Regions from separate parts of the Acidovorax sp. AC410 genome, predicted to be linked through region 1. Evidence: predicted binding sites of a transcription regulator. Region 1 holds the regulator's gene; each other region holds the start of a gene.
What was found. The regulator FNR, encoded in region 1, switches genes on or off when oxygen is low (the NO sensors DNR and NnrR bind a similar motif). The targets are predictions, from matches to a motif close to TTGATNNNNATCAA.
Positions count from the first base shown of each region.

Region 2: a site for FNR is predicted at 1,732-1,745, ahead of AC0IZS_RS28870 (OmpW/AlkL family protein). Genes of this name have one in related genera too.
Region 3: a site for FNR is predicted at 1,805-1,818, ahead of AC0IZS_RS19080 (DUF2189 domain-containing protein). Genes of this name have one in related genera too.

Region 1 covers NZ_CEEDCG010000001.1:4,287,324-4,290,591, reverse strand. Annotated here, with positions in the region: gene hemN (oxygen-independent coproporphyrinogen III oxidase) at 1-1,214, opposite strand, end outside; gene fnr (fumarate/nitrate reduction transcriptional regulator Fnr) at 1,387-2,106, shown strand; gene AC0IZS_RS19910 (histidine phosphatase family protein) at 2,111-2,719, opposite strand; gene AC0IZS_RS19905 (MBL fold metallo-hydrolase) at 2,691-3,268, opposite strand, start outside.
Region 2 covers NZ_CEEDCG010000001.1:6,218,601-6,221,868, reverse strand. Annotated here, with positions in the region: gene AC0IZS_RS28880 (class I SAM-dependent methyltransferase) at 1-374, opposite strand, end outside; gene AC0IZS_RS28875 (DUF808 domain-containing protein) at 581-1,573, shown strand; gene AC0IZS_RS28870 (OmpW/AlkL family protein) at 1,883-2,497, shown strand; gene AC0IZS_RS28865 (LysE family translocator) at 2,494-3,120, opposite strand; gene AC0IZS_RS28860 (DUF1272 domain-containing protein) at 3,117-3,268, opposite strand, start outside.
Region 3 covers NZ_CEEDCG010000001.1:4,108,509-4,111,776, forward strand. Annotated here, with positions in the region: gene AC0IZS_RS19070 (HAD family hydrolase) at 1-31, shown strand, start outside; gene AC0IZS_RS19075 (hypothetical protein) at 40-1,722, shown strand; gene AC0IZS_RS19080 (DUF2189 domain-containing protein) at 1,856-2,695, shown strand; gene AC0IZS_RS19085 (DUF2788 domain-containing protein) at 2,692-2,904, shown strand; gene AC0IZS_RS19090 (M14 family metallopeptidase) at 2,965-3,268, shown strand, end outside.

The DNA.
Region 1 (3,268 bases):
GCCGCAAAGGTGCGCCGGAAGTCGATCAGCCAGCCCGCCTCGATGGATTCGAACAGCAGCTCCCCCTGGCACATCAGCGCCATGATGACGGCGCGGCGCACCAGGTCGTCGCGGTTCAGCGCCAGGCCGCGCACCACGGGCAGGCGGCCCTGGTCCAGCAGGTCGTAGTACTCGTCCAGGGTCTTGGCGTTCTGGCTGTAGGTGGCGCCCACCCGGCCGATGGCCGAGACCCCGAGGGCGATCAGGTCGCAATCGGGCTGGGTGCTGTAGCCCTGGAAGTTGCGGTGCAGCCGCCCCTGGCGCTTGGCCACGGCCAGCGCATCGGTGGGCAGCGCGAAGTGGTCCATGCCCACATACACATAGCCCGCGTCCATGAATTGCTGCAGCGAGCGCGAGAGCATGGCCACCTTGGAAGGCGCCGCCGGCAGCTCGGCCGGCACGATGCGCCGCTGCGGCTTGAAGCGCTCGGGCAGGTGCGCGTAGGCATACAGCGCAATGCGGTCGGGCCGCAACTGCTTGACCTGCTCCAGCGTGCGGTCGAAGGATTCGGGCGTCTGCCGCGGCAGGCCATAGATCAGGTCCACGTTGACCGACTCGAAGCCCAGGCTGCGCGCCGCCTCCACCAGCGCAAACACCTGCCCGGCCGGCTGCACGCGGTGCACGGCCTTCTGCACGTCGGCATCGAAGTCCTGCACGCCAAAGCTCAGGCGGTTGAACCCGAGCTCGGCCAGCACCGCCAGGCGCTCGGGGGTCACGGTGCGCGGGTCCACCTCGATGGAGTATTCGCCGCCCGGCGCAAACGTGAAGCTGCGCCTGAGCACCGCCATCAGCTCGCGCAGCTTGTCGTCCGACAGAAAGGTGGGCGTGCCCCCGCCCAGGTGCAGCTGGCTCACCATCTGGCCCGTGCCGCAGTGGGCCGTGTGCAGCGCCACCTCGCGCGCCAGGTAGCGCAGGTAGACGTCGCCCCGGTCGTGGTGCCTGGTGATGATCTTGTTGCAGGCGCAGTAGTAGCACAGCGATTCGCAGAACGGAATGTGTACATACAGCGACAGCGGCAGCGCCTTGCCCGGCGTGCCCGCCTTGCGCTGGGCCAGTGCCAGCACATACTCGTCTTCGCCAAAGGCTTCTACAAAACGGTCCGCCGTGGGGTAAGAGGTATAACGGGGACCAGGCACATCGAAACGGCTCAGAAGTTCGGGCGTCACAGCGGTCATTTGGGGGAAATCCTTCTTTGGTAAGGACTTTGCCGCAGCCGTTGCCCACCGACCTTGATGTAGATCAAGTGTTCACGGAGTCAGAGTGGCGACAATTTGATGCATGTCAGCCACCACCACGCTCCTCTCCCCGGACACGGTCCGCCCGCGCATCCAACCAGCGTCCACGCCCATGAACCCGCTTGCCATCAAAGTCGCCTGCTCCAACTGCAACCTGCGCGAGCTGTGCATGCCCGTGGGCCTGGACGAGAAGCAGCTGGAGCGCATCGACGAGATCGTGGCCGTGCGGCGCAAGATCAAGCGCGGGGGCACGCTGTTCCACAACGGCGAGATGTTCACCTCGCTGTACGCCATCCGCACCGGCTTCTTCAAGACCTGCGTGGCCACCGAGGACGGGCGCGACCAGGTGACGGGCTTTCAGATGGCGGGCGAGATCATCGGCCTGGACGGCATCGTCAACGACCACCACACCTGCGACGCCGTGGCCCTGGAGGATGCCGAGGTCTGCGTGATGCCGTTCGACCGCATCGAGGAGCTCTCGCGCGAGGTCACGGCCCTGCAGCACCATGTGCACAAGATCATGAGCCGCGAGATCGTGCGCGAGCACGGGGTCATGCTGCTGCTGGGCAGCATGCGCGCCGAGGAGCGCCTGGCCGCCTTTCTGCTGAACCTGGTGCAGCGCCTGCACGCGCGCGGGTTCTCGCAGTCCGAGCTGGTGCTGCGCATGACGCGCGAAGAAATCGGCAGCTACCTGGGCCTCAAGCTCGAAACCGTGAGCCGCACCTTCTCGAAGTTCGCCGAGGACGGCATCGTCGAGGTCAAGCAGCGCCATGTGCGCATCCTCGACACCGATGCCTTGAAGCGCATCGTCAACTCGCAGACGTGTAACTAACCCCTCAGACCTGGACCTGCAGGCGGGCCAGCACCTCGGTCTTGCCGCTGCGGTCTGCGCGCAGGATCAGCGCCTCGCCCGAACTGGTGTTGGTGCTGGCCAGATCGGACAGCACGAACATATGGGTGAACCAGGCCTCGAAACTCCCGCGCCGGGCCGAGGCGGCCACCAGCGCCTGGCGCAGCTCGCGCAGGTGGCCGGCACCGGTGGTCTCCGGCGCGCCGCGCGGCGAGCCCAGCGCGGGCCACACCTGGGGGGCGGCAAATGCCAGCGTGGCACTGTCGATGCAGCGGCACCAGGGGCTCGAAAGCACCTTGGCCGGCTGCAGCTGGCGCTCCTTGAACCACGCCCCGGTGCGCCGCGCCTGCTCGCGCCCTTCTTCGCTGAGGTTGCGCTGCGTGCCGCAATCGCCCAGGCGAAACCCCGGTGGATCGAAGGTGCCAGGTGCCAGCGCATGGCGGAACGCGGCCACCACCCCGCCCTTGCGCAGCAGGGCCTCGGCCTCGGCGTCCTGGGCGGCCCAGGCGTGCAGCGTGGTCAACGCCAGCCCGGCGCCCAGCACGGTGCGCCGGCCAACGGCCGCTTCAGGCTGCGGGCTGGAAGGCATAGCCATTGCCCGATGCCGCCATGCGCCCGAATGCCGGGAACGGGAAGTGAAAGCCCCCCAGCATGGCATTGCTGGCGGTGATGCGTTGGAACACCTCGCGCCGCACCTTGCGCGCGGCCTCGGCATCCATGTCGAAGGTCACGGCCCAGTCGGGGTTGCGTGCGAAGAGGGCCGGCACATTGGTCAGGTCGGCCACGTAAAAGAAGTTCTGGCCGGCGGACTTGAGCTCGAACAGCGTGTGGCCCGGTGTGTGCCCGTAGGCCGCCACGGACTGGATGCCCGGCGCCACTTCGGTGCCCGCCCCGAACTGCACCAGCGTGTCGGCCGGCATGGTGGCAAAGGTGCGGCGCACGTTCTCGAAGGCGCCCTTCATGCCCGCAGGGGCAGCCGCCATGCGGGCATCGTCCATCCAGAAGGCATGCTCGGCGGCCGGCACCAGCACCTTGGCCTTGGGGAAGGTCAGCGCGCCCGCCTTGTTGCGAATGCCGTTGATGTGGTCGCCGTGGTAGTGGCTGATGAGCACGGTGTCGATGTCATCGGCCTTCAGGCCTGCAG
Region 2 (3,268 bases), 1.9 Mb from region 1:
GCGCAGTATTTCATGGGCGGCAGCGCGTTCAGTCGCAGGTTTTCGAGCAGAAAGCGGTCGGCCAGCGGGTGGCCGTCGCTGGCGGTGATGTCCACGCCGCGCCGGTGGCACACCAGGCTGGCCAGGCCCAGGCCGCAGCCGATCTCCAGCACGCGCTCGCCGGCCAGCATTGGCCGGGTGGCCATGCGCTCTGCCAGCTGCGTGCCCGAGGGCCACAGCAGGCCGAACAGCGGCCACAGGGCGGACGAGATGCCCAGCCGCTCGGCCTCGCCCAGGGGGTCGGAGAACTGCTGCTTGTCCAGCAGCGAACGGATGGTGAGGTTGGCGGCGCCGGCGATGGCGACGCTGTCTTGCTTGGTGAGGTAGCCTGGCATGGCTCGGGCGAGAAGCCCGTTGTCAAGGGACCCCAAAAGGTTGGTGGTATGGCCGCCGAGTATGCGCCTTTTGCCGAAACCACGGCGGGCCGCGCCCTCTGCAAGGCCTTTGCCCGGCTGCGCGGTGGCCCCTGGCCGCGTGTGGAATTGACCCAGGTCATTGCTATAGTCGGCGCTTTGACCGAAACACCACCCAAGGACATCCCATGGCCGCTGGCAGCCTTCTAGCCCTGTTGGACGATATCGCCACCATCCTCGACGACGTCGCCCTCATGACCAAGGTGGCGGCCAAGAAGAGTGCCGCCATGGCCGACGACGTGTCGGTCATGACCAAGGTGGCCGCACAGAAGACGGCGGGCGTGCTGGGCGATGACCTGGCGCTCAACGCCCAGCAGGTCACCGGCGTGCGCGCCGACCGCGAGATCCCCGTGGTCTGGGCCGTCGCCAAGGGCTCCATGGTCAACAAGGCCATCCTGGTGCCGGCGGCGCTGCTGATCAGCGCCTTCGCCCCCTGGGCCGTCACACCGCTGTTGATGATCGGCGGCGCCTTCCTGTGCTTCGAGGGCTTCGAGAAGATTGCCCACAAGTTCCTGCACAGCGAGAGCAAGGACGAGGCCGAGCATGAAAGCCGTGCCCAGGCCAATGCCAACCCGGCCGTGGACCTCGTGGCCATGGAAAAGGACAAGATCAAGGGCGCCGTGCGCACCGACTTCATCCTCTCTGCCGAAATCATCGCCATCACCCTGGGCACGGTGGCGACGGCCTCGTTTGCGCAGCAGGTGGCCGTGCTGGTGGGCATCGCCGTCATCATGACAGTGGGGGTGTATGGCCTGGTGGCGGGCATCGTCAAGCTCGACGACCTGGGCCTGTGGCTCAACAACAAGCGCAGCGCGGTGGCCAAGGCCCTGGGCACGGGCATCGTCAATGCGGCGCCCTGGCTCATGAAGTTTCTGTCCATCGCCGGCACGGCCGCCATGTTCCTGGTGGGCGGTGGCATCCTGGTGCATGGCGTGCCGGCCCTGCACCATGCTGTGGAGGGGGCAGGCGCTGCGTCCGCCCTGTGGCCCGTGGGCTGGCTGTGGGCCGTGCTGGTCCCCAACCTGCTCAATGCCGTGGTGGGGATCATTGCTGGCGGCCTGGTGGTGGCCGTGGTGACCGCCGTGCAAAAAATGCGCGGCAAGGGCGCGGCCGCGCACTGAAGTGAAGCACCCCCTGAGGCGCTGCGCGCCTTCACCCCTGTCTCGACTCGCTACGCGATTCGGGAGGGGGACGCCCCCAGCGCGGCGGGGCGTCCCTTGCGCGGGGGCGCTGGCTTAGGCCGCGCCAGTTTCATGCGCCGCAGGTGGCGCACAGATTGTTGATCCAGATCGAAGCCTGGGCGCTGGGTCGGTGGCGCGCCGCGCCAGCGGTGCCGATGGTTGATCTTTGGCAAGGCGCATCGGTGCGCGTGGAGGCCCAATGCATGCACGGGGGTCGTCCCCGTTCAACTGCATCGAACCATCGCTCCCATGAACAACAACAAGCTGCTGAAACTGGCCCTGGTGGCCGCCTGCGCGCTGGCATCCGGCGCCACCATGGCACAAGGCGCACAAGACGCCAACGGCCCCTGGCTGGTGCGCGCCCGCGCCGTGAACCTCGACAGTGCCAACAAGGACGGCACCGGCCTGGGCCTGTCGATCAACGACAAGGCCATCCCTGAAGTCGACGTCTCCTACTTCTTCACCAAGAACATCGCCGCCGAGCTGGTCCTGACCGTGCCGCAGAAGCACGACGTGCGCGCCAGCACGCTGGGCGGCAAGATCGGCACGCTCAAGCACCTGCCGCCCTCGCTGCTGCTGCAATACCACTTCGACGCACCCGGCTTCAAGCCCTATGTGGGCGCGGGCTTGAACTACACGCGCTTTTCCAGCGTCCACCTGCCCGCTGGCGTGGGCATCGACAAGAGCAGCTGGGGCGCGGCCCTGCAGGCCGGGGTGGACATTCCCCTGTCCAGGAACCTGTATTTGAATGTGGATGTGAAGAAGGTCTATATCCAGACCGATGTGTTTACAGGTGGCGTGAAGGCCGGTACCTTCAAGGTCGATCCCGTTCTGTTCGGCATCGGCCTCGGCTACCGGTTCTAAGCGCTTCGGCGGTAGAACGCCAACGACCCAGCCAAGGCCAGCAGCGCACCGCCGCAGCAGCGGTCGAGCCAGAGCACGGCGCGGCGGTGCAGCAGCTGCACCGCCTTGGCGCCCACGATGGCGTAGGCCAGCATCACCGCGAAATCCAGGCCGGCGAACACCACTGCAATGGCTGCGTACTGCGGCCACTGCGGAGCGCCGGCGTCGATGAACTGCGGCAGCAGGGCCGAGCAGAACAGATAGCCCTTGGGATTGGTCACCGCCACCAGGAACGACTTGGCAAAAACGCTGCGGGCAGTCACGCCCCCGGCACCGCCGGCCTGCGACAGGTCCAGCCCGCCCTGCGAGCGCAGCAGGCGCAGGCCGAGCCATGCCAGGTAGGCCGCCCCCACCCATTTGACGACCGAGAACCAGAACTCCGAGGCGGCCAGCAGCGCGCCCAGGCCTAGTGCTACGGCGCCGACCAGCACGAAGTCCGATGCCACCGCGCCCAGCATGCCCGGCACGGAGCGGCGCACGCCATAGCGCGAGCCATTGGCCAGCGCCAGCAGCACCGTGGGCCCGGGCGTGGCAATGGCCACCAGGGCCACCAGCGCAAAGACCAGCAGGGTGGCGGGGTTCATGCCAGCACCGGGCCGCAGCCTTGCGGTTTGTGTACGCGATCGGTTGACGCGGGAAACTTCGCGAGCTTGGATGCGGGCCGGCGTGGGCGCTGCAGCAGCTCACCGCCGCAGTTCGGGCAGATGCCCCCCAGCGGGCCGCCCGCACAGG
Region 3 (3,268 bases), 180 kb from region 1:
TCGATCCGCAGACCTGTCTTCGAAGGCGTAGGTCCAGGGATGACGGAGGAGGCATCAGGGTTTGCTGTGTCGACGTCGCCCACCCGTCGGCCCCAGCCCTCCGAAAAAACGCTGTCGTTTGCCGCGCTGTCTCTCTGGCTTGCGTCCCTGGTGCTGACAGGCCTTGCCTTTTACGCCAAGGACGAGAGGACGCTGGGTGTGGCGGTCCTGGCCATGGGCTGGACGTCGCTGCTCATCGGCAACTTGGCATGGTTCGCCAACCCACTGTTCCTTTGGGCCTTCATCCGCCTGCGAAACAACCAGCGGGCGACGGGCCTGGCCTTTCTTGCGCTGTTGCTCTCGCTGGACACCTTCCGCCTGTCCAACTACTGGTCGGACGAAGGAGGCGGTGCGACGACGGTGTATGCCTATGGTTGGGGCGTCGTGCTGTGGATTGCTGCCCTGTGTGTGCTGGTCGCCGCAGCAGGGACGGGCCGGGTGGAGGCCCGCATCGACGCTGGCGACCCCGAGGGGGCGGACGAGTGGGCCCGCCCGATAGGCTTTGCCCTGTGCATCGCCGTGCTGGCGGCCGCGGGATACCTGGCGGTCCGGGACCGCCAGCATGCCAGCAGCGCCGAGCGGGAGCGTTTGTCCGGCCTGGTGTTCAAGCGGGGTCCCGTTTGCGGTGCCGGCGAGCCCGCCGTGCTGCAGCCACTGGGCCACGCCCTCGGGCCGGTGGAGGTCAGACTCCCTGGGGACATGCAGGCCGCAGACGCGCCTGCACTCGAACGGCTCAAGCGCCTGTCGTCTGCCGTGGACGCGTCTCCATTCGATCGGCCCACCAGTCTTTTGCAATGGGGCCTTCCCGTCGTGCGCGTTGCCGGCAGGGACTACTCCTACGCCCAGGTGGGGGAGGACCAGATACTGACCTCTGTTCCCGCATCGGGGCCCGCGGCTGCCATCCTGTCCGTTTCGGTTTTCACGGTGCAAGGCCGGCGCCAGATCGGCGCGAAGCTGGTGGAGCAGGCAACGGGGCGAACGGTGTTCGACCAGGTCTGGGAGCAGGAGGCGGCGGGCCCGAGGTATTGCCCCGATTACTCCGCCTTCCCTGGCGAAGGCCAGCAACCCCGGAAGCTGGTGGCCGAGGCCCTTGGGGTGCATGTGGGGTCTGCCCATGTCCAGGGGCAGGGCGCCCGCCCGACTCGACCTGCGGACAACCGGGCGAACGCGGTCATTGTGAGCAACACCGATGGCTTGGGTTCAACCAGTTCGGGCAGCCCGAAGCCGACCAGGGGCGCTATCTCCCAGGGCGATGCGGCGGGTGCGCGGCGCCTCTGGAGTGGCAACAGGAACTGCCCGGACAACGTCGGCTGGAATGGTGACGGCGTAGCCGGCCAGGCAGCTGTGGGTACAGGGTGGCCCTTCATGGTCGGCGACAAAGCCTTCTATCCAGGCTCGCGCCAGCACCACAACGCCCTGTGTGCAGGGAGCCATGTCTATCTGTTCTCCGGGACTTCGAGCAACGGCATCTACTACCTGGGCCTCGAGAAGAGAAGGCTGCCGGATTTTCAACAGAGCTGGTCAGGCACCGTGGTGATCAAGGACGAATACCTTGCCACGGGCGATGATGTACTGAGAGTCGACACGGTCCATGAAGACGCGGACGGGTTGACGATTGGTTTGGCAAAGGAGCGGACCGGACGGACTGCGGTCGTCAAGGCGCCGCTCAGGCTCTCCCGCTGATCCGCCGCCAGGCGGGTGCAGACCTGTGGCTCTCATGTCCTGAACGCGGCTGGCCGGCGTGCGCTGGCGCCCCTGCATTTCCTTGTCGCAGATCAAGACGCGGCTTGCGGCTGCACGCGAGACTCGGGCCACCATGCGCCCAAAGCCCCGTCCGTTCCTGCCGCCCGTGCGCACCATCGGTCTGATGCAGCCGCTGGCCTGGCTGGCACTGGCCTGGCGCGACATGGTGCGCACCGGCTGGCTCAGCTTTGCACACGGCCTGGCGGTGGCGCTGTTCGGCGGCGCTCTGCTGGCCGTGGCGCACCACCGCTTCTGGCTGCTGGCCGGGGCGCTGTCGGGGTTTCTGGTGGTGGCGCCGGTGCTGGCCACCAGCCTGTATGCGCTGAGCCGGGCGCTGGAGCGTGGCGAGTCCGCCAACCTGGCCCTGGTGCGCCGCACCTGGCTCGACTGGCAGCGCAGCCACCCCGCCAGGTGGGGTGGCCACGGCTACTGGTGCCTGGTGCAGTTCGGCCTGCTGCTGGCGCTGGCGGCCACCGGCTGGGTCGTCACCTCGGCGGCGCTGATCACGCTGCTGGCGCCCGTGCCCATCCTCACACCACTGGATTTCATGCACCACGTGGTGCTCGCGCCCGACAGCCGCCTGTTCGCGCTGTGGCTGGCGCTGGGCAGCCTGCTGGCCGCGCCCATCTTTGCCTCCAGCGTGGTGGCCATGCCGCTGCTGCTGGACCGGCGCGCCACGCTGCGCCAGGCCGTGCTCACGGGCTGGCAGGCGGTGCTGGCCAACCCCTTGCCCATGGCCCTGTGGGCGGCGCTGATCCTGGGCTTCACCTTGCTGGGCCTGGCATCGCTGCTGCTCGGGCTGATCGCGGTGCTGCCCATGCTGGGCCATGCCAGCTGGCACGCCTACCGCGACCTGGTGGATGCCTCGGGCCTGCGGGAGCGCGATGCTGCCGACACGATGGAGCGGCCATGATCTTCGGCTTCACCGAGGCGCAGATCTCGGGCTTCTTCCTCACCTGGGGCATAGGCGCCTTCATCGCCTACATGCTGTTCATCATCGGCCAACTGGCCTGGGAGTCCAAGGCCGGGCGCTTCGGCACTTTCGTGCTGTTCCTGGGGCTGGGCGTGGGCTTCATCGGTTTCATCGCCAAGGTCTTGATCCAGTGGTGGCTGGAGCGGTGAGACCGTTTGCGACAAAGTGGTGATGGCGCGCCTGGCACAACTGGCTCTAACATCCGGGCCATGTCTTCATCCGCGACCACCCCACTGCTCACCCGCGCCGAAACCAGCGCCTATACCGAGACATCCACCCACGCTGACGTGATGGCCTATGTGCAGGGCCTGGCGGCGCTGGGCGATCCGCGCCTGCACATCAGCGACTTCGGCACCTCGCCCGAAGGGCGGCAACTGCCGCTGCTGGTGCTGTCGGCCCAGGGCCACCACACGCCTGAGGCCGCGCAGGCCAGCGGCCTGCCCGTGGTGCTGATCATCTGCGGCATCCATGCCGGCGAGGTGGAGGGCAAGGAGGGCGTGCTCATGCTGGTGC